DNA from 4 places in the Lysinibacillus sp. FSL K6-0075 genome. Region 3 is predicted to be linked to each of the others. Evidence: riboswitches for the same ligand, from Rfam matches in the RefSeq annotation. Region 3 holds a riboswitch; each other region holds the start of a gene.
The links. Region 3 has a riboswitch for cobalamin ahead of MHB65_RS02665 (ABC transporter substrate-binding protein). Riboswitches for the same ligand answer to the same signal wherever they lie in the genome.
Positions count from the first base shown of each region.

Region 1: it holds a riboswitch for cobalamin, as region 3 does, so the genes downstream of both, MHB65_RS12475 (glutaredoxin) here and MHB65_RS02665 (ABC transporter substrate-binding protein) in region 3, are expected to answer to the same signal.
Region 2: it holds a riboswitch for cobalamin, as region 3 does, so the genes downstream of both, MHB65_RS14800 ((2Fe-2S) ferredoxin domain-containing protein) here and MHB65_RS02665 (ABC transporter substrate-binding protein) in region 3, are expected to answer to the same signal.
Region 4: it holds a riboswitch for cobalamin, as region 3 does, so the genes downstream of both, mmgD (citrate synthase) here and MHB65_RS02665 (ABC transporter substrate-binding protein) in region 3, are expected to answer to the same signal.

Region 1 is NZ_CP151947.1:2,542,889-2,548,631, reverse strand. It holds gene nrdE (class 1b ribonucleoside-diphosphate reductase subunit alpha) at 1-1,699, opposite strand, end outside; gene nrdI (class Ib ribonucleoside-diphosphate reductase assembly flavoprotein NrdI) at 1,696-2,055, opposite strand; gene MHB65_RS12475 (glutaredoxin) at 2,052-2,276, opposite strand; cobalamin riboswitch at 2,393-2,571, opposite strand; gene MHB65_RS12470 (hypothetical protein) at 2,872-3,531, opposite strand; gene MHB65_RS12465 (hypothetical protein) at 3,525-3,719, opposite strand; cobalamin riboswitch at 3,921-4,110, opposite strand; gene MHB65_RS12460 (enoyl-CoA hydratase/isomerase family protein) at 4,235-5,299, opposite strand; gene MHB65_RS12455 (enoyl-CoA hydratase-related protein) at 5,314-5,743, opposite strand, start outside.
Region 2 is NZ_CP151947.1:3,000,901-3,006,643, reverse strand. It holds gene cbiQ (cobalt ECF transporter T component CbiQ) at 1-260, opposite strand, end outside; gene MHB65_RS14810 (energy-coupling factor ABC transporter substrate-binding protein) at 266-538, opposite strand; gene MHB65_RS14805 (energy-coupling factor ABC transporter permease) at 542-1,288, opposite strand; cobalamin riboswitch at 1,436-1,621, opposite strand; cobalamin riboswitch at 1,874-2,056, shown strand; gene MHB65_RS14800 ((2Fe-2S) ferredoxin domain-containing protein) at 2,201-2,572, shown strand; gene cobJ (precorrin-3B C(17)-methyltransferase) at 2,577-4,244, shown strand; gene MHB65_RS14790 (sirohydrochlorin chelatase) at 4,259-5,158, shown strand; gene cobK (precorrin-6A reductase) at 5,155-5,743, shown strand, end outside.
Region 3 is NZ_CP151947.1:564,720-570,462, forward strand. It holds gene MHB65_RS02655 (long-chain-fatty-acid--CoA ligase) at 1-1,029, shown strand, start outside; gene MHB65_RS02660 (acyl-CoA dehydrogenase family protein) at 1,031-2,698, shown strand; cobalamin riboswitch at 2,756-2,939, shown strand; gene MHB65_RS02665 (ABC transporter substrate-binding protein) at 3,077-4,042, shown strand; gene MHB65_RS02670 (iron ABC transporter permease) at 4,039-5,040, shown strand; gene MHB65_RS02675 (adenosylcobinamide amidohydrolase) at 5,037-5,743, shown strand, end outside.
Region 4 is NZ_CP151947.1:2,534,296-2,540,038, reverse strand. It holds gene prpB (methylisocitrate lyase) at 1-149, opposite strand, end outside; gene prpD (2-methylcitrate dehydratase) at 214-1,647, opposite strand; gene mmgD (citrate synthase) at 1,746-2,867, opposite strand; cobalamin riboswitch at 3,059-3,255, opposite strand; gene MHB65_RS12430 (NUDIX hydrolase) at 3,503-3,988, shown strand; gene MHB65_RS12425 (hypothetical protein) at 4,044-4,325, opposite strand; gene MHB65_RS12420 (hypothetical protein) at 4,335-4,721, opposite strand; gene MHB65_RS12415 (DUF2089 domain-containing protein) at 4,735-5,100, opposite strand; gene MHB65_RS12410 (ATP-binding cassette domain-containing protein) at 5,291-5,743, opposite strand, start outside.

The DNA of each region.
Region 1 (5,743 bases), 2.0 Mb from region 3:
GACCGTATTGCATTACATCCTGCTTTAACGTTTCCCACATCTTGTTCGTAATGATTGGAATATTGCCAAGTGCTTTCAACACAACAGGTGAAAGTTCTTCTTCAGTCTTAGTTATATATTGGTCAAAATAGCTACCTGATGCATAATCACTGTCCTCAAATCGGTAGAAGGTTGCAGCTTTTTCTTTCGCCATTTCCATCGAAGATTTCAGTGAGTAATAGTTCATCGCTTCCATAAAGTGATCCATGAAATCAATCGAATCTTTTGAGCCGTACAAGATGCCCTCCGTCACGAGATGCCCATGGAGGTTCATACAGCCAAGCCCTACAGAATGCATTAATTGATTGGCTTTTGCAACTGACGGTACATTCTTGATATGTGTCATTTGTGACACATTCGTTAATAAGTGCATGGCTGTATCGACTAATGCGCCGAAATCATTGACTTTACTTGCTGCATGGATATCAATAGACCCTAAGTTACACGATACATCGAGTCCATAGTCATTTGGTTGATCTTGGTCCGTAATAATACTTGTCTCTTGCACTTGCAGAATTTCGGTACAGAGATTGGACATTTTTACGCGACCAATGTTTTTTAAAGGATGTACCTTATTGACATTATCATCAAAGATTTCAAACGGATAGCCCGATTCAAATTGTGCTTTTTTCACCTCTGTGTAAAGCTTACGTGCATTCAAACGTTTAATTTTACGAATTTTAGGGTTATCAAGTAGCTCGTAATACATTTCTGAGATGGAGATCTCAGACATACGTTTGCCATATTCTTTATATATATCATATGGGCTAAACAAAACAATATCTTTATCGCGTTTCATCAGTTCGAAGAAAATACTAGGTATAATAATTCCTGTTGAAAGGGTTGCGAGGCGAATTTTATCATCGGCATTCGGTTTTTTAGATGAAATGAAATTTTCTATATCTGCATGGAAAATATTTAAATAAACAACACCAGAGCCATTTCGTTGCCCTAGCTGATTCGAATAACTGAAAGAATTTTCTAACAGTTTCGCAACTGGGATGACACCACTTGCACGATTCAGTATCTCTTTAATTGGATCCCCTAAAGGGCGTAAATCTGTTAAGTTGACCCCAACCCCACCACCAAGGCGTGATAGCTCTAAACAATAGCCAATGTTTTCGGCAATACTATTCATGGAGTCATCCATTGATAATTTAAAGCAGCTTACTAATTCACCACGTGCTTTCTTGCCACTATTCAATGCAGTTGGTGTGGCAGGTTGATAGGCTTCCATCATCGCTTCGACAGAACGTTCTGCTAAAGCTGTGTTGCCTTGAGCCAAATACAAAGCAATAATAACAATACGATCCTCATATTTTTCTAAAATCTCTTCGCCGTCACGACTTTTCATAGCATAGCTATCATAAAACTTGCTGGCGCTCATAAAGGATGGGAATCGGAAATTATAATCATAGGCTTTTTTATACAACTTCTTAATAAATTCCATTTCGTACATGTCGATAAATGCTTTCTCATAGTAGCCCTCATCAACTAAATAGCGGATTTTTTCCTCAATATCTATAAAATAACGCAAACGTACGTTGACATACTCTAAAAAGTAGCGGCGCGTAGCTTCACGATCTTTTTCTAACTCAAGTAATCCAGTTGTACTATAACGATTCAGTACGTCATTATTAAGCTTTAAATAGGTTTTCATCTCATTACCCTCGTTTCATAAAACGTTTGTATTGCTTCATAATCTGTTTGATTGCCTCGTAAATCTAATTTCCTTACTAAGGGTACATGATAGGTAGTAGCAATTTTCTCACCAGCAGCGCCAAATACATGATGGCCAAAGTTACTATTGCCACTGGCAACTACTCCTTTACAAAAATCTCTGTTTTTTTCTAAAAAGCGTTGCACCTTCGCTGGAATGTCACCTAAACCATCTGTGTAGGTAATTAAAAGATACGGCTTATTCAGTCGCAATTCTTCAGAGAGCTCGATAGCTTCTGCCTTTAATTTGGATACAACATTTCGGACATTGCCTGTACGACTTGCATAAACGATCATAGGGTAATCAACTCAATTTGAGAAACAATTTCCTGAACATCTCCTATAAAGGTTTCATTCATTTCTAAAACAGGCACACTTAAAAAACCTGCATCTATAATGGTTTGCTTAGCTTGTTCATCGTGATCAATGTTAACAATTTCTGCTTCAAGTCCTGCACGTTGTAATTCAGATTTTACCCACAGGCATTTTGGACAAATTGTTTTCGTATAAAGTTTCATAGAAATCCCTCTTTTCATAAAATAAAAAGGCTATCTCTTTAAGAGAGATAGCTAAAATGGAAACGTTAACATACTAAAAATACCGACGTTCCCATCTCTTAATCCCCGAAGAAATGATTAATTTGTTTTAGAAAGGCAGGTCTCCTGGCTTTGCTTCATTCTCTGATTTCCTTCCCATGCGCATGCACAGTGGATGCTATCATCGTCAGCTTAACAGTTGCGGGGACAGCGTCGGAATTGTACCGAACTTCCCTTTTAAACTACATATAGTAGTACCTTAGTAAAACGAACACAATATATTGTTGTTGTTCAATAGTTTTAAGTTTACCATCCTTCAAATGAAAAGTAAATCTAGATTCTAAACTTCTTTATTTTTGGATTATTCAGTATTTTTTATTATGTAGTTCGAAATAGATTATCACTAATTACTTATACCTAAACAAAATATATATTTTAAACGATGTACGAGATTTTCTATTAAAATCTATCTACAGTAAATCTATTCATTTATAGAATGCCTAAAATAATCTTGAATAGCTATGGAAACAGTCTATATTCTGAAGAAAAATAGACTGTTTGACACTAGGAACATCTATTAGTGCTTTTCAATAAACAGGGCCAATTCCTTATAAAATTCCGGCGTTGCTGCAGAATTTGTATGAAATTGAGGATTATATTTGGATAAAAGCTTATATAATTTAGTTGCAGTTAATAGATTCTGTTCTCTATCGTAAGCCCTAAAACGATCATAGACCTCTTTCACTTTCCCATTTACTGAATGAGAAAAGTAATATTGCACTTCTTTATCCTCTAAGTAGTCTAGTTGCCACTTGTAACATATTAAATTTGTGAGGAAAAACATTTCTAATGCTGGCATTTCCCCACCTTTCATTAGCAATGTCATGCCATAATCAAAGGCATTTTCTAACCATTTCACTCCATGACGGTCCCTGTAAAAACGAATTAATTTTTGTAGACCATGCCCTTGTTCTTTCACAAGATACGAGTGAATATTCGTATTTCCAGCATTTCTTTCCCATTCATCAAGAGAAAATTTATATTTTCTTATCAGTTTCATCCAAAGCTTTTGAAGTTTTTCTTCAGAAATAGCGTGTGTTTGTTTATTCCATTTTAACAGTATCTCTAAATATTCTAATACAAAGCATCTCTCTAGCTCAAAATGATCCAAATTTCTAAATAGAGTATCTTGATCAATATCAATGCTATCTTCTAAAATTTTTTCATCTATCAGCATTCTATTGCCCCGACTAACTCACGTTTTATATTTAGATAGGCATAATTAATATTTTTGTAATCATCAGGATTTTCTTGTATTAATATTTTGATATAAACTTGTAGGGAAATCATGTGCTCACTAGAAAGGTTGTTCATTATTTGCTGCTTTAATTGATTTTCATAAAATAAAATTGAATGTGATGTCATCTTGTTCACTCCTATTCGTTCATAAAAAAAACATCTTTCCCCTTAGGTAAGATGCTAGCTATGACTTAAATACTACATAGTTCTTCAACCAATATAAAATAAGTCGTCTATACTGAATAGAGACCCTTTTCTTGGTTGTCGCACTATGAGTATGATGAAGGTAATTCGTCACACTCAACACCCCCTATCCTCGTAGGTTTTTTGGCTGTACTAGACAAAGGCAGGTCTCCTGGCTTATGATCATCACACATTTTCCCTTCCCATTACATGACATAACAGTGGCTTTGAAAATGTACTCCGAATTACAGTTGCGGGACAGCGCCGGATTTTCACCGAACTTCCCTTTTAAACAAACTCATTATGAATTTGTACCTTTATCCTGTTATTCCGTTTTTTATAGTATAACATATCAATCTCTTTGCTAACTTACTTCGCATATCACTACAAACAAGAAACCATCTACCTTTTAAATAGTAGATGGTTTCAACGTTTATCAATAGAAAATCCACTTGTTTTTACTTTTTTACTGTCGCATTACGATCTTGAAAGAAATTTTCTAGGTCTTTATCTGTAAATTCATTGAATGTTTGATAGGTATATTGTGGATTTCGGTCCTTATCAATGACAACAGAGCGTACACCTTCAAAGAAATCCTCATGTCTTAAAAAGTTTTTAGCCAAGATTAAATCTGTCGCAAAGCATTCCTCTAATGTCTTATCTTGAGCATCTATCAGTTGCTTTAACGTAATCTTTAACGATGATGGAGATTTAGATAGAAGGAACTGCTTTGTTTCTTGCGCAAATTTACTTGGATCATTGTCTAAGGATTCAACTATCTCTTCCACAGTATATTTTGAAAAATGCTGATCGATCTTATGTTGGAGGTGAGCAAGATCACTGTTTGTTAAAGGTGTACTTGAATAGTCCTCCATTAATTGGCCTAGAGCTGTGCTGGTCTCCAATGTATGCCAGTCTAATTGTTCAATGCGCGCTAGGAAAGTGTCTAACTGATCGCTTGTCATGTAGCAATCTGCGCCATTGGCAAAGAGAACATCCGCAGCTCGGATGACCGATGCAGTTAAGGCTAAGTAGTATCCTACATAGCCTGGTGCTTGATTTAAGAAATAGCCAGCTCCAACATCCGGAAAGAAGCCAATATTCATTTCTGGCATAGCCCATTTCGTTCGTTCAGTGACGATTCGGTGGCTTGCCCCATAGGTTAATCCGACCCCACCTCCCATGACAATGCCATCAAGGCAGGCAATAATGGGTTTAGGGTAGTGGTAGATCGCCATATCTACTTGATATTCTTCTTCAAAAAAGATTTCAGCATTTTTGAAAGCTTCCTGACTGGAGCGAGCTTTATAAAGTGTTTTAATGTCACCACCTGCGCAAAATCCCTTCTCACCAGCTCCTTTTAGGATGATTAGCTGAATTTGGTCATTTGCTCGCCATTCTTTCAGTTTCTCTCCGATGGGCTTTAGCATTTCAGTAGAAAGTGAATTTAAGGCTTTAGGACGATTCAGTGTAATGGTTGCTGCGCCGCCGTCACTGACAGAAAATAGTACTTCGTTCGTCATATCGATTCCCTCCTTTAAGAATGTTTAAAGTCTGGCTGTCTTTTTTCAATAAATGCCTGAACCCCTTCTTTAGCATCCTCTGTTAAAAACAACTCTGCAAAACGTGTTCGTTCAAGTTCTAGCCCATTTTGGAGATGATCTTTGCCGCCCTGTATGACACATTCAATTGTACGGGACACACTTGTCATACTTTTACCCTCAACAAAGGACTGCGCAATCGCTTTTGCAGTTGACAGAAGCTCCTCTGGTTCTGTCACCAGTTGAATAATGCCTAATCGTAGTGCTTCGTCGGCACTTAGTTGTTTACTTGTTAAAATCAATTGTAGTGCCTTTGCTTGCCCCGTGATTCTGCTCAATCGTTGAGTCCCCCCGAATGTCGGCAATAAGCCAAGCTTTAATTCTGGTAAACCAACAATGGCATTATTTGATGCAATTCTGAAATGA
Region 2 (5,743 bases), 2.4 Mb from region 3:
GGTGTAATGGAAAGTAAAATAGATACGAGACTTGTGAATAAGAAAAAACTAGGTAGCAATAATAACTTGGCATAGTATGTAAGCGGAATTTTTGCACCTAAAATGATAAAAGCACTCATTACAAAAAATGTAATGAGTGAAAGTCGTTCATCTCTCAAGATGAGCGTTATGAGAAGTAGTCCAAGTGAAAATATCATTTTTTCTAGCGGATGAACAGACGCTAGCTTATTAAGATAGGCATACTTATCAATGAGTAACATAATGGTTAACCTTCTTTATGTTTGCCACGCATATAGCCGATGAAGTAGCCAATAAAGCCAGCTCCAATAGCTGCCTGTAGCACGAATAATAAGCTTTCGATTTCACCGCTTGGTGGCTCCCATAGGCTTTCGAACCATGGTTCATATTCCGCATTGATTTCACCAATGGCTGCTTCTGCCTCTCCATCAGCACCACCAAATTCAGCACCTTTTTGTATGAACAATGGAATGATGGCTAACAACACAACAATTGCTAATAACAATAAATTTTTTTTCATCTGTTAATGTGCCTCCTTTGTTGAGAAAACACGTAAAGTTTTTAATTCGCTAATATTGTATTTTTTCAAGAAATTCATCACAATGACCGTTAAAATCCCTTCACTCACCGCTAAAGGAATTTGAGTTAAGGCAAAAATACCTGCAAACTTTGTAAAGGATGCCATAAAGCCTCCAACTTCTGAAGGGAAGGCTAGTGCTAGTTGTACAGAAGTCACAACATATGTACCTAAATCACCAAGCATAGCTGCGAAAAATACGGCTAGTGAAAATGACAAACCTACTTTTTGTGCTCCTTTAAAGACAAAGTAAGCAATAAAAGGACCTACAATAGCCATCGAAAAGGCGTTCGCCCCTAAAGTCGTGATTCCTCCATGTGCTAATAATAAAGATTGGAATAATAAAACGATTGTTCCAATTACACTCATGGCTAGAGGGCCAAAGAGAACTGTCCCAAGTCCAACACCAGTTGGGTGAGAGCAGCTACCTGTAACAGAAGGGATTTTTAAGGCAGATAGCACAAAAGCAAAGGCTCCTGAAAGCCCTAAAAGCATCTTTGTTTCAGGATTTTCTTCAATTGTTTTGCGAATAGAACGCAATCCTAGAACGATAAAAGGAATAGAAATAACCCACCAAAAAATCGCCCATTCGATTGGTAAAAAACCTTCCATGATATGCATCGCAAAGGCACGTTTTGGCACAATTAAAAAGGCCAATAAAAAATAACTAAGTTTCCACCATGAAAATTTCAAAAAGCTTTCCTCCTAACTAATTAATAGATTTTTAGAATGTAGCGTGCGTAAATAAAAAAGCACTTCTCCGTTGGTGGAAAAGTGCATAGCTAAAAAAGCAAATAACATTCTCATCTGCTAAGCCGCACACCTATCCTCGTAGGCTGAAACGATCACCTATTTTTCGGCAGGTCTCCTGGCTCTAGTTCAATACTTTATAGGTCTTCCCATCCGTTGGACAGTGACATATTCTATAAAGCTCCCTATTACAGTGGCGGGACCGCGCCGGACTCAAACCGGCTTCCCTTTTAAGCAAAATGCCAAGCATTTTACACCGAAAAACATTCAATTGTGAGATTTCACGACAAAGTGTAACATGATTTTCCATAAATATGCTATACCTTTTTATAAAATTTTTTTAATTAAAGGTCAACGGCGAATATTCTGATAATATTCATTGTGCTAATGATGGATATTGTATAAATTTTATACCCCAGTTCACTTCAAAATTGATAAATTTGTCATAAATTTTTAAAGAAATATTGAAATTTTAAAATAATAAGATATGATTAAGACAGTTTTCTATTTAAAATACTAATAAAAATTTCATATAAAACGTCAATAAGTGCTCGAATAGCTCGAGATAATAGGGAAATTGGTGAAAATCCAATACAGCCCCCGCTACTGTAATAGCTGATGAAATCGCAAAGCCACTGGTGCAAACTTGGGAAGGTGCGACTGTAAAATGAAGCTTAAGTCAGGAAACCTGCTTATTTGATTGTGCATGCAAACTTTTCGGAGGGAGAAGTTGAAGCGGAAGCGAGTACCTTTATTTCATGCTATTCGTTTTTATTTGGCTTCTACAAAACCTTTACTCTTCGTTTTAGAGTAAAGGTTTTTCTTTTCCAGAAAGCAAATGAGGGGAGACAGAAGATGACAACATGGAATTTAGAGGGGATGAAAACACATCTCTTTATTTGCAATGGCAGTAGTTGCATGAATAAGGATGGTGAGGAAATTACCTTAGCCATTCGAGATGAAATACAGCGACAAGCACTCGATCAAGAAATACATACGACAAGAACGCGCTGTAATGGACGATGCAAGGATGCCTGTGTGGTAATCGCCTACCCTCAAGGGAATTGGTATCGTGTGCCATCAACAGAGCATGCTAGGACACTAGTACAAGATTTACATCATGAATCCTTATACAACGAACATGTCTTTACACTTCGTGAAGGTACATTACAGCGTACTGCTCAAACAACAGCCATTAAAGGGATCGAAAAGGTGAAAGAGGGGTAACAACATGGCGCAAAAAGGAAAAATTTTCGTAGTAGGCTTTGGACCTGGAGATTTTAAGCATATTACGACACGTGCAGTAGAAGCTTTACAACAAAGTGATATGATTATAGGCTATAAAACCTATGTAGAGCTGATTCAAGATTTAGTTAGTGCGAAATCGATTGTTAGCACAGGCATGACAGAAGAGGTGTCCCGTGCACAGGAAGCCGTTCGTCAAGCAGAGGCAGGGAGCATTGTCTCGGTGATTTCGAGTGGTGATGCAGGCGTTTATGGCATGGCGGGATTAGTGTATGAGGTGTTAATCGAGCTAGGTTGGACAGAAGCAACAGGAATTGAAGTAGAAATTGTTCCTGGTATTTCTGCGATTAATTCATGTGCGAGCATACTTGGTGCACCCATTATGCATGATGCTTGTACAATCAGTTTAAGTGACCATCTAACACCTTGGAATTTGATTGCAAAGCGTGTCGAGGCAGCTGCTATGGCAGATTTTGTCATCGCATTATACAATCCTAAAAGTGGTCGCCGTACAAGACAAATTGTCGAAGCTCAGCGAATTCTCTTAGAATATCGTTCGCCAGACACACCAGTAGGGCTTGTGAAAAGTGCGTATCGAGAACGTCAAGAAGTGACCATGACAACGCTAGCAGAAATGCTAGAACATGATATTGGTATGCTGACAACTGTCATTATCGGGAATTCATCAACATTTTTCTATGACAATAAGATGATTACGCCACGCGGTTACCAACGTAAATATACCCTTGGGGAAGAAAAACAACCATTACGTCCACATCAACGTTTGCGTGAAGAAAATGAACCTTGGGCAATGAATCAAGAGACAGGAACAGCAAGAAATGACTTTACAGCTGATCCTAATGCAGGGCGCTTTAATAAACCCAGTATAGCCGCTACGCCAAAGCCGAAAAAAACAGCACTTGAAATGGCTACAGCGGCACTCGCAATGGTGAAAGGGACAAACGCAGTCAACGTAACACCGAAGCTTGTACAGCAAAAAATAGAATCTATTTTTGAATTAGCAGTGAGCCCAGGTGTGGCCAATAAGTTTTTTACTCCTCAGCAAATGCTGACGTTAGCAGAGGTCGTTGGGGAAGAGGGGACGATGGAATATACACCAGATCATCAAATTCATTTAAAAATACCAACGACTGCCCCTGAACAGATCACAGAGAAATTGCAGGAAGTAGGCTTTTTATTAGCACCGATTGGTGATGTGCTATCTCTAAAAGCTTGTGATTTTTGCTATGGTGAAAAGGCTGATTCGATACCATACGCCGAAGAAATACAAGAAAAACTTGGTGGCATGTCTTTACCGAAAACATTAAATATTGGCTTTAATGGCTGTGGTATGGCTTGTTATCGAGCTGTATTTGATGATATTGGCATCGTCTACCGTAAAAGTAAATTTGATGTCTTTATTGGAGCGAAGCCAGTTGGTCGTACGGCTCACGCAGCACAGCCTGTTGTAGAAGGGTTGGAGCCTGATCAGCTGATTCCACTCATTACAGATATTATTGAAGAATACCAAGCAAATGCTCATCCAAATGAACGCTTGTTTAAATATTTTAAACGTGTGAAAAAGATACTGCATTTTACGTATCAAGATATGTCTTCCAAAATAAAAGTAGAGCCAGCTCCGTGCGGCGACTAGTAAGGGGTAAAGAGATGAAAGCTATTTTATTTGTCGGCCATGGGAGCCGTTTAGCAGCAGGAAATGATGAGGTTCGTACATTTATCGAACAAATGACACCGCGTATTGACGAACAATTTTTAGTGGAAACTTGTTTCCTTGAATTTGCTTCACCTAACATCGAAGAAGGTATTACAAACTGTGTGAAAAAGGGAGCTACAGAGGTTCATGTGATTCCAATCATTTTACTTCATGCAGGCCATTCAAAACTGCATATTCCAGCAGAAATCGAGCATGCGCGTGAGCATTATCCAACGATTACATTCACATATGGTCAAACAATTGGCATCCATGATGAAATCTTTGCCATTTTACAAGATCGCTTAGCTGAAATTGGCTTTAATTCAGAACAAGAGCAGCAAGACACGGCTATTTTATTGATTGCACGAGGAGGCAGTGATCCATCTGCTAATGGCGATTTTTATAAAATTACACGACTTTTATGGGAAAAACTACCTGTGAAATACGTGGAAAGTGCTTTTATGGGTGTCACAGATCCACGAGTTGAAGAAGGAATTGAACGTTGTGTCAAACTAGGTGCAAAAAAAATCATCATGTTACCTTACTTTTTATTCACAGGCATTTTGATGGAACGTATGAATGGCATGTGTGAGAAGTTTAATGAACTTTATCCAGAGTGTGATATTCAAATTGCTAACTATTTTGGCTACCATGAACGTTTACAAAATGTTCTATTAGAGCGTATTGAACAGGCGGTCAACGGTACATCAACAGGTATGCAAGATCTAGAAGACTATCGTGCCTATACGGCAGTACATGGACATGCACATCATCACCACCACCATGATCATGATCATGACCATCACCACCATCACGACCACGACCATCATCATGAAGAGGAGCCGGTAAAATGATTTTCATGTTAGCGGGGACGAGTGATGCAAGGGATTTAGCCCTTGCATTACAAAGCGCAGGTCATGCGGTGACAGCTACGGTCGTCACCGAATCGGCAGCCTCAAGTCTTGCTGACGTTGGCCTGCCACATTTAATTGGTCGACTGACGGCTGAGGAAATGGCGACCATTATGACAGAGCAAGGCTATCAATTGGTGGTAGATGCCTCTCACCCATTTGCGGAGGAGGCATCTAAAAATGCGATGGCAGCGGCGAAACAGGCACAAATTCCTTATATTCGCTATGAGCGAGCTCATGAACATTATGCCCATCCTTTAATTACTGTTGTAAAGGATTATGAGGAGGCAGCTCAGTTAGCTGCAGAAAAACGCGGTGTCATTATGCTAACGACGGGAAGTAAAACACTCGCTACATTTATAAAGGTGTTACAGGGCTTAGAAAACACAAGAGTAATCGCTCGTATGCTTCCACGACTGGACAATATGGAAAAATGTGAGGCGCTAGGAGTGGCACAGCGAGATATTGTGGCGATTCAAGGTCCATTTTCAAAGGAATTAAATGAAGCTCTCTTTCGTCAATACGGAG
Region 3 (5,743 bases):
TTGTATACATCTGGTACAACAGGGAAACCAAAGGGTGTGTTATTTAGCTATCGTAATATTTTAACAGTGGCACAAATGATTGCTGTTGAAATGGAGGTAAAGCCTGAGAGCCGTATTTTGCTCATGATGCCATTAACACACTCGGCGCCATTGCATTTATTTTTAATGGCAGGCGTATTGGTAGGCTCAACAAATGTGTTAACACCAACTTTTACACCTGATTTATTCATTGATGCCATTGAACAGGAGAAAACCACACATTTCTTTGGTGCACCTGTTGCTTATTTATTAACGGCACAGATGCCAAGATTACAATCGGCTGATTTGTCTTCAATGAAATGGTGGGTGTATGGTGGGGCACCATTATCCCAAAATGAAGTTCATTTCATTCAGCAGGCATTCCGAACAAATAATTTAACTTGTGTATATGGATTAACAGAGGCTGGACCAAGTGGTTCATTATTATTTGGCAAGGAGCATGAAACAAAGGCTGGAAGTATAGGGCAGCGGGCGCCGCTTGGTACAGAGTTGCGTATTGTGAATGACAACGGAGAAGATGTAAATGTAGGCGAAGTAGGGGAAATTGTTTTGTTAGGTGAGGGCAATATGCTTGGCTACTATAAGGATGAAGTAGCAACGAATGCCGCCTTCATTGACGGTTGGTTAAAAACAGGAGATTTAGCTCGTAGGGATGAAGATGGTTTTATTTGGATTGTTGATCGTAAAAAGGATGTCATTATTTCGGGTGGTGTCAACATTTATCCGAAAGAAATTGAAGATTGCTTATTAGGCTTTGAAGGGATATTCGAGGTTGCTGTGATTGGTGTACCCCATCCACAATGGGGGGAAACTGTAAAGGCAGTATATTCCGCTAAACAAGACATTGATGAGGAAGCGCTGAAAGCTTATTTAGAGGAACATCTGGCAAAGTTTAAAATACCACGTATTTTCGAAAAAGTGGAAGCGCTACCACGCAATGCATCAGGTAAAATATTAAAACAATCTTTGAAGGGGCAAGAGGTGAGATAGCATGAAAGTATTACAACAAGAAGAAATGCGTACTACGAACTTTTTTACAGAGGATGAAACGCTTCAAAAAATATTAGAAATGATGTTAGATAAAGAGTTTTTGTCCTATGCCCATCGAGAGTTAACAGATTTTGGAGAGCTATGTGCAGGTGATATTGATGTGAGGGCAAAGCATACAGATCGGCAGGGGGAGCCTCGCCTTCAAAGGTATGATGCCTATGGGGAAGAGATATCAGAGGTTTGGGTCAATGATGGTTATAAGAAAACGATTGAAGAGACATATAGTACGGGTATTGTCGGCTATGTGCACAAGGATATTCCACAGCTAGGTCACAAGGGGAATTATGTTTATAGCTTTGCGCAAGGTTACTTATTGTCTCATGCAGAGCCTGGTTTTTATTGTCCCGTGACATTGACGATGGCTACTGCCTACCTATTAGATCATTATGCGGATGAAGAGGTGAAGCAGCGTTTCTTACCTCATGTTTGTGCAACAGGCGACACAGAGTTATATGAAGGTGCGACATTTTTAACAGAACGTCAAGGAGGCTCAGACGTTGGCGCGAATGTTGTGGAGGCGAGAAAGGATGGCGCTGCGTATCGCCTATATGGTGAAAAATACTTCGCATCCAATGCGGGCATGTGTGGAGTAGCGATGGTGTTGGCACGACTAGAAGATGCGCCAGCAGGTTCCAAAGGCTTAACGTTGTTTGCAGTTCCTTGGCACAAAGAAGATGGAACAGCCAATCATCTTCGTATTCGCCGACTGAAAGATAAGTTAGGCGTTCGAGCAGTTCCTTCAGGTGAGGTAGAATTTGATGGTGCACTTGCCTATGTTGTAGGGGAGCAAAATAAAGGGATTTATTACATGCTAGAAGCACTAAATCTCTCAAGAATTTGTAATGCAGTAGCTTCAATTGGCATTATGCGTCGTGGCTTTTTAGAGGCAAAACATTACGTAACCAATCGTTATGCATTTGGCAAGCCTTTAACACAATACCCTATGGTTCAGGATACTTTAGGTAAATTTGCGGCTAAGTTGCATGTGGAAGTAGCGACAGTTTTTGATCTTATTCAATTATACGATAAAGTGACGAGTGGACAGGGAACACAGCAAGACCTTATTATGAATCGTTTATATATTGCCATTATGAAAAAGGAAACAGCAGAGCAAGCCGTTCATTATGCTAGTGAGGCAATTGAATTACACGGAGGTAATGGCTATATCGAAGACTTTGTAACGCCCCGCTTATTAAGAGACGCACAAGTGTTGACGGTGTGGGAGGGGACGGCTAATATTTTGGCCTTAGAACTCATTCGGTTAGTAGATAAGTTTCATGCACATGAACTGTTTGTACAGGAGATGGAGGAACGCTTAGAAAAATTAGCTAACAGCTCGTTAGTACAAATCGTTAAAGAACAATTAGCGAATATGGCTGTGAAATTACAAATCTTTAGCGCTTTAGACGCGGCAACGAAAACTTTTGAAGCAAAAGATATGGCGAAAAAAATGGCTCATCTTTATGAAAGTGTTGTAGCAGTAGAATGGGCGCATAAATTTGGTGGGAAATATGAAAAACTAGCGGACGTTTATTTAGAGCAGACGTGGTCATTAAGAGAAATGGGTGCTCAAATGAAAACAGTCCAATATTTTTCTGAAATTGTATAATAGCTTGGGAGTCGTCTTGAATGGAGGCGACTTCTTTCATTTTCATGTATAATGAAATCAACTGAATATTGTAAAGGTTCTTTACTTAAGTAAAGTGAAAAGGGAAATCGGTGTAAATCCGATGCGGTCCCGCCACTGTAAGTGTGAGTTTTTTCAAATGATGCCACTGAAGATTTCGGGAAGGCTTGAAAAATCGCAAGGAGCACAAGCCAGGAGACCTGCCTTTATAACAGACATGACAACCTACGAGGATAGGGTGGTGGATTTTGTATCAGTTTTTTTGGTGCGATTTTGCCCCCTCATCATTCAAAGATGAGGGGTTTTATTTTGATGCAGAATAAAGTGAAATGTCGCACGGATCAACGAAGGAGGATTCACATGAAGAAATTTTGGAAAATAGGATTATCAGCATTTTTAGCAGTAGGCTTGCTAGCTGCTTGTGGACAGGAAGCAAAAGATAACAAGCCAGCTACTGAGCAGCAAACACAGCAAGAAACAGCACAGGATGAAGCAACATTCCCAATGACTATAACAGATGCCCTTGGCAAGGACATTACTCTTGAAGCACCTCCTGAGAAAATTGTTTCACTTATTCCAAGTAACACTGAAATCCTTTTTGGACTTGGTTTAAATGATGAAATAGTTGGTGTTACTGACAACGACGATTATCCACCAGAGGCAGCTGAGAAGGATAAGGTTGGCGGAATGGAATACGATATTGAAAAAATTATTGCCTTAAAACCAGATATCGTTTTTTCACACGAATCTAGCATGTCTCTTTCAGAAGAGGCTATTGCACAGCTTGAATCAGCAGGTTTGAAAGTGTTTGTAGTAAGAAATGCACAAGACTTTAATGAAACATATACGACAATTGAGCAACTTGGTCGTGCTACAGGGAAATTACCAGAGGCTGGAAAAATTGTTGCTAATATGAAGGCCAAAGTAGAAGAAGTTTTGACTAAAGTCAAGGATGTTGAACCAAAAAAAGTGTTAGTCGAAGCATCGGATGAGCCAGATATTTATACAGCTGGCAATGGCACATTTATGAACGCAATGCTTGAAATGATCAATGCAGAGAATGTAGCTGTAGATGGTGATAATTGGTATAAAATTGATGCAGAACAAATTATCGCGAAAAATCCAGATGTCATTGTGGTGACATATCATTATGTACCAGATATTTTAACGAAAATACCAAAACGTGCGGGTTTTGATACTATTAATGCCGTAAAAAATAATGCGATTGTACAGGTAGATGAAAGTACAACGAGTCGTCAGGGACCACGTTTAGCAGAAGGTCTAGAAGAATTAGCAAAAGCGATCTATCCTGAGGTATTTAAGTGAAAAAAATAGCACTAGCCTATGCACTAACATGTACGCTTCTTCTTATTAGCATCTGGTGTGGCGTAGCGATAGGCTCAGTTCATATTCCATTAGAAGTATTGTGGAATAAGGCGGCTGATGAAACAGCCGCCAATATCTTTTGGAAAATTCGCTTGCCTCGCGTGTTGTTAGCAGGACTAGTGGGGGCATCTCTAGCTATTGCTGGAGCAGCATTCCAAGGTTTATTAAAAAACCCATTAGCAGACCCATACACACTAGGGGTTTCATCAGGGGCTTCTGTTGGTGCTGTTATAACAATCTTTTTTAGTATTTCTATCCCTGTCGTCGGTTTGTATGCTCTACCAACCTTTAGTATGATCGGTGCTATCATCACGATGGTAGTTGTCATGAGCTTCGCTAGACTCGTAGACCGTTCATTGAAAATGGAAACATTGATATTAACAGGTGTTATTTTTAGTTCATTTTTAGGTTCCCTTATTTCATTAATGATTGCTTTATCTGGTGAAGAATTACGTCAGGTAATAGGCTGGTTACTTGGTTCTGTATCGATGCGTGGTTGGCCATATGTCCAAATGATCTTTCCATTTGTTATTGTAGGTTCAATTATGCTATGGACGCAAAGACGAGAGCTAAATGTTTTGTTGTATGGTGAAGAGCGAGCAAAACATTTAGGTGTTAATGTGAAGCGTAGTAAATATCTGATACTAGCAGGTGGCTCCATGCTAACCGGAGCAGCTGTAGCGGTTTCTGGCACAATTGGCTTTGTAGGATTAGTGGTGCCGCATATGACAAGGATGATTTGGGGTTCTGATCATCGCCACTTATTACCATTATCTTTTTTCAATGGTGCAACATTACTCATTATTTGCGACTTAGTAGCACGAACAATCATTGTGCCAAGAGAGCTACCAATTGGTGTTATTACGGCATTTATTGGAGCACCTGTTTTCTCCTATATTTTTTATAAGCAGCGAAGAAGCAAGGGGGTACGGGCATGATTGTTGTTGAACATCTATCAGGTGGCTATGAAGATGTACCAATCGTCAAGGATATTAGTTTTACCGTTGGAAAAGGGAAAATTCTTGGCATTCTAGGGCCGAATGGTAGCGGGAAATCCACACTATTAAAAGTAATGAGTGGTATTTTACCAGCTACTGCTGGAACTATTTCGATTGATGGACAAAATATTCTTTCTTATAATGCTCGTGCTTTGGCGCAAAAGATGGCTGTATTACCACAGCTTCATGCAAATGCTTTCTCGAATAGTGTGAGAGAGGCAGTTTCACTAGGGCGCTACCCGCATCAAACAGGCTTTTTCTCAAGTTGGTCTGCACAAGATGAGCAGGCTGTTCAACATGCCATGCTTCAAACAGGTGTAAAGCGATATGAGCATACGCCTATGGAATTTTTATCTGGCGGTGAACAACAAAGAGTGTTTGTAGCACAGGCCTTAGCTCAAACAGCAGAAATTCTATTACTGGATGAACCAACTAATCATTTAGACATTGCACACCAACGTCAAATTTTAGATATGGTTCGGAAGGAAGCGATGGAATGTGGTTTAACGGTTGTTATGGTACTACACGATATGAATCTAGCCTCGCTTTATTGCGATGAATTATTACTTATGGAGAGTGGGCAAGTGAGAGCACTTGGGGCACCACATGAAGTATTAATTGCCTCCCAAATTGAAGAAGTTTA
Region 4 (5,743 bases), 2.0 Mb from region 3:
AATGCCTCAAAGCCAACTTTTTTAGCCATTAAACCTGCCATTGCATCATGTGCGCCTGGTATTTGCAAAATCGTTGAACGATTAATGAGCGCTTTAAATTGCTCAGCCAGTTGTTTTTGTGTTATCGCTTCATTTACAATCCACGCCATCTATAAAAACCCCCTAATAATCAATGATGCCTCGCCATAAGTACGTCCAGAATCGCCTAGAAAGTTAAACAAATAAATTAACAAATTCATGGACGGCACTATTCTCAAGAAGCTCTTGATTAGCACAAACCTCATTAATTTTACGTAATTGTTTTTGTGAATAATGGGTACTGATGTTTTGCTGGAATTTATCAATGATTTGAGGGAATGCTTCCTCACGACGGAAACGGTGTCCTAAAGGATATTCACACTCAATAAGCTCAGATGATGTGCCGTCGTTGTAATAAACTTGAACAGCATTGGCAATCGAACGTTTTTCAGGATCTAGGTAATCGATTGTATATTGAGCGTTTTCCACAACCACCATTTTATTTCTTAACTCATCGATACGAGGATCTGCTGCCACATCATCTTCATAGTGATCTGCAATGATATCACCAAAGATAAGACCAATAGCTGTAATATATTGAAGGCAGTGATCGCGATCAGCTGGATTCAGAAGAGGTCCTTCCTTATCAATAATTCGTATTGCTGATTCATGTGTCGTAATTTGAATGCGTTCAATGTCCTGTAAACGATTTTTCACTTCATGGTGTAAATGAACGGCACATTCTGCAGCTGTTTGTGCATGGAATTCAGCTGGATAAGAAACCTTGAATAGTACATTTTCCATCACATAGGATGTCAGTGGTCTAGCAAGCTTTAATTCTTGTTTATTAAATAGAACGTCTTGGAATCCCCAGCCTGGTGCAGATAAGGCCGTTGCGTAGCCCATTTCGCCTTTCACAGCCATCATCGCTAATTGCACTGCTCTACTTGTTGCATCACCAGCAGCCCATGATTTTCTAGAACCTGTATTCGGTGCATGGCGATATGTTCGTAGGCTTGAATTATCAATCCAGGCATTGGACAATGCATTGACAATTTCCTGATGCGTGCCTCCTAATGCCTTTGTCACAACAGCTGTTGTTGCAATTTTGACAAACAGAACATGATCTAGCCCAACACGATTTAAGCTATTTTCGAGTGCTAAAATCCCTTGTATTTCATGTGCTTGAATCATCATTTCTAAAACATCTTTCACTTTAAGAGGCGCCTTACCCTCTGCCACACGCACGCGACTTAAATAATCTGCCACAGCTAATATGCCACCTAAATTATCAGATGGATGCCCCCATTCAGCCGCAAGCCAAGTATCGTTGTAATCTAACCAACGAATCATACACCCGATATTAAAAGCGCCTTTTACTGGATCAAGAACATAGGAAGTTCCAGGAACACGTGTACCATTAGGAACGACTGTGCCTGGTACTACTGGACCAAGAAGCTTCGTGCATTCAGGATATTGTAAGGCCAAAATGCCACAGCCTAAAGTATCCAATAGAACATAGCGTGCCGTTTCGTATGCCTCTTCACTTGTAATCTTTGTATTTAGTACATAATCCGCAATATCTGTAAGTAATTGATCTGTCTTTGTTATGTCATTTGTTTTAATCATCTATATCTTCCTTTCAAGGCTTAAGTTTGATATACTAGTTTGCTGATGGGCATTGGTCAGAATGCCCATTAGCTTTATGGCGAGTTGTTAAAACTTGATTATACCGACAGTTTTTCAAGGTTATGACGCTCGCCAATATAATTGACACGAGGTCTGAATAATCGATTATTGTCATGCTGCTCAATCACATGGGCACATAAGCCAATTGTTCGTGAGCCAAAGAAGATTGGCGTATAGATTTCAATCGGCAAACCAAGCATGTAGTACACGGGTGCTGCATAATAATCTAAATTTGGATACAACCCTTTCTCCTGTACCATCACTTTTTCACCAGCTTCACACATGTGATATAAGCGATCATCCCCTTGCTCTAAACATAATTTGTGCAAGGCTTCTTTCATAATTTGCGCTCTTGGGTCCATCTTTTTCATATAGACACGGTGGCCAAAGCCCATAATCTTTTCTTTATTTTGTAGCTTGTTTTTCAACAATGCTTCAAAGCCTTCTACTGTTTTGGCTTCAAGAAGCATGTACATGACTGCCTCGTTAGCCCCTCCATGTAAATTCCCTTTCAACGATGCGACAGCTCCCGTTAAAGCGCCATACAAATCAGATTGTGTAGAAGCAATGACACGAGCCGCAAATGTTGAATTTGGCATCTCATGCTCACTATATAAAACGAGTGACTGATCAAAAATTTCTTCTTCTAACGCAGTTGGCTTTCTGCCCGTAATCATGTAATAAAAATTGGCACTATAGGAAAGTTGACTATCCGGCTCGACAACCTCTTGTCCATTTAATACACGATAGCTATTTGCTACGATGTTGGGCATACCTCCTAAAAGTCTATATGCTCGCGATAAATTCATTTCAGTCGAACGATCATTGATGTGCTGATCAAAGCCTGCTAAAGCGGAAATTCCTGTTCTAAGCCCATCCATCGCATGTGTTTCATTGGGCAATAGCTTGAAAATTTGAAATAGCTCTTGAGGAACCTGATAATGAGCTTTCAATTTGTCCTGTAGATCAGCCTGTTGCTCGGTAGTTGGTATTTCTCCATGCAGCAATAAGTAAACAATATCTAAATACGAATATCGCTGAGATAATTCAATCAAGTCATAGCCTCGAATAACTATTTGACTTCCTACAGTGTCTAAAAAAGATAGCTTTGTTTCAGCGGCAATGATTCCATCAAGACCTGGTGAATAATTTAACTCCATTTAATGACAGCCCCTTTGTTTAATTATTCTTGTAAGCGTTACCATTCAAACACGACAGAACAACAAAAAAACAACTCCTATCCCTTTCTAGAAGTTGTTAATCTACAAAAGCATGACAGACCAAAAAAACAGTGAATTTACATGAATTCACAATCATGCAGTAGCTAACACCTCCCTATCCTCGTAGGTCAATTGATGCTTTTTTTCGTGGCAGGTCTCCTGACTTATGATCAACGCTCCCATAACACCTTCCCATTTTGACAAACAAAACAGTGGCTTTGTTTTCGAGCTCCTAAATACAGTTGCGGGACAGTGTTGGACTCTCACCAACTTCCCTTTTAATCAAATAGAATCAGCTCCCATTTGAACCACCAAAATTTAGCATATTCAATTTGTCTTTTTACCTTAACATAGAGTTTTCAAAACAATCAATATAGGTAAAATTCAGAAAAGACTGATTATAAAAAGCTATTTTTCATCTTTGATGAACTATTCTGCGTTTTTTAGCAATATTTTGTACAAAAAAAGATTGTGCATCTATCCCAATACATCCAATTTTAAGCATTACAAGGAAAATAGAGGTTTTTAAAGGAAGAAAGGCGAATCGTTTCTTATGATCTATAGGAGGGACCAATATGGGATATATTACAGAGTTAAGGAAATACATCGGTAGTAGACCAATTATCAGTATTGGGGCGACCATTCTTGTGGGTAACGATGACAAGCAAATTCTCTTTCAACATCGATCAGATACGTTGGATTGGGGATTACCTGGCGGTGCATTGGAACTAAAAGAAACGTTAGAGGAAGCTGCTGCTCGTGAGCTTCATGAAGAAACAGGACTTGTAGCGAATGAATTTGACTTGGTGGGTGTTTTTTCAGGGCCAGATTATTATTTCCAATATCCAAATGGGGATGAGGTCTATACAGTTATTCATCTTTATATTGCGAAAAATGTAAGGGGTATATTGGAGATGAAGGATGATGAGAGCTTGAAACTTACCTATTTCAGTAAAAATGAGCTACCAGATCAACTTGAGAAAAGAACGAAACTGCTATTAAACAATCTGGAAGATACATTGTGGGATTTAGGTAGTTCTTTTGCAAAGGATATTCTTTAAATAACAAAGAGCATGCTTTTTATTCAAACATGCTCTAATCATTCTTTCTTGGGTATTATAGTCTAACCTTAACCTCAGTACCGTCCTGAGCTTTGACATCGACTAGCACGAGCCCTTTATAATTTTGTAGCTCCTTGATAATCGGCTTGAGCATTTCTTTGTCGATGAGCGGAAAGGTAAAGTCTATTTTCTTTTGATCGAAGTATGCCTTTGTCCACTTATTAACTTGTTGCTGAATCCATTTGGAAGTTAAAATGGAGAGGACAATGGTTAACACAGCATAGGGAACAGGGACAGTAAAGCGAACGTCTTTTGCTTTCACTTTTACATGCATCATTCGTCGCCTCTATTCAATGAAGACTGCAACGGTATCTCCGTTTGCCGATTTTATATCTACAATTTGTCCATCTAGTTCATTTTCGATCGCTTCAAGAAGAAGATTGATGTCGATATCTTTCACGTATTTTTCCGATTGTGGAATACTCGCTGCGATGCTGTGTCCAGCCATGAGTACGGCTTTGACAAGTTTAATCGGCAAATTCACCGTGACATTATCATTTTCGGTGGATACAACACGGACCTTTAATGTTTTATCTAAATACTTTGTTTTTTCCACAAATTTGTTTCCTGATTCCTCTTTCTGTTGTAACACTTGAATCAGCTCTGAACCTTTATCCGCATCAATTTTCCCCTCTTGAATCATGGTTAACACTTTCGTAATTTCCTCTTTCATGGTCTATTCCTCCCTATTCGTCTTTTAAAAGCTTTATGGCTTCATCCGTTGTGATTTCACCATTTTCCAACATGCTTACAATTTTTTTCTCGTCTACTTCATTTTTCTTCTTTTGAGCATAGCCAAGGGATGAAATAATGTCGTTTAGCTTGCCTCGAACTGTTGGATACGAAACCCCCAGTTCCTTTTCAACCTCTTTAATGTTTCCTCGACAGGTTAAAAATACTTCCACAAAATGAAGCTGATCGTTTGATAAAGATGCGAGCTTAGATAATTCAAATTCATTTTCAATCGTCGTGTGACAATGAGAACACTGTAACTTGGTAATTTTCAAAGTTTTACTGCAGACAGGGCAATTTGTGATTACTTGATAAGCCATAGTGAACTCCTTCCTTTAAGTTAAGTTGATTATATAACAAAGAATTTAAAGAAGTAAATAATAAAAATTAATTATTTTAATTAAAACATAAATAAAGTTAATTTTACAATTGATATTATTAATTTTATTTCTAAATTACTTTAATAATTAAGAAAACCCCATTTTGAATTTTTCAAAATGGAGTTTCTGTTCAATTTGGTCTATCCTTCTTTTTTCTTTCTCGCGGGTGTGATGGCAAAATAGCATTGTATAATTCTTGTGAAGCGGGATGCTGATATACTCCATCCTTCCCAATCTCCTCCACGAGCTGACCATGCTGCATCACTAGGATGCGATCTGACATAAAACGTGTGGCTTGTAAATCATGTGAAATGAATATATAAGCAAGCTGTAGCTCTTTTTGCAGTGATTGTAATAGTTCTATAATCGTCTTTTGCAAAATCATATCAAGACTACTAATGGCCTCATCTAAAACAATCAGTTTCGGCTTTAATGCAAGAGCTCTAGCGATGTTGACTCGTTGCTGCTGTCCCCCACTTAGCTGTGAGGGATAGTTTTGAGCCATTGCCCACTCTAACTCTACACAGTCTAGTAATTCCCTTACCTTCTGTTGTCGCTCTGCTTTGCTAAAATGCTCGAAATT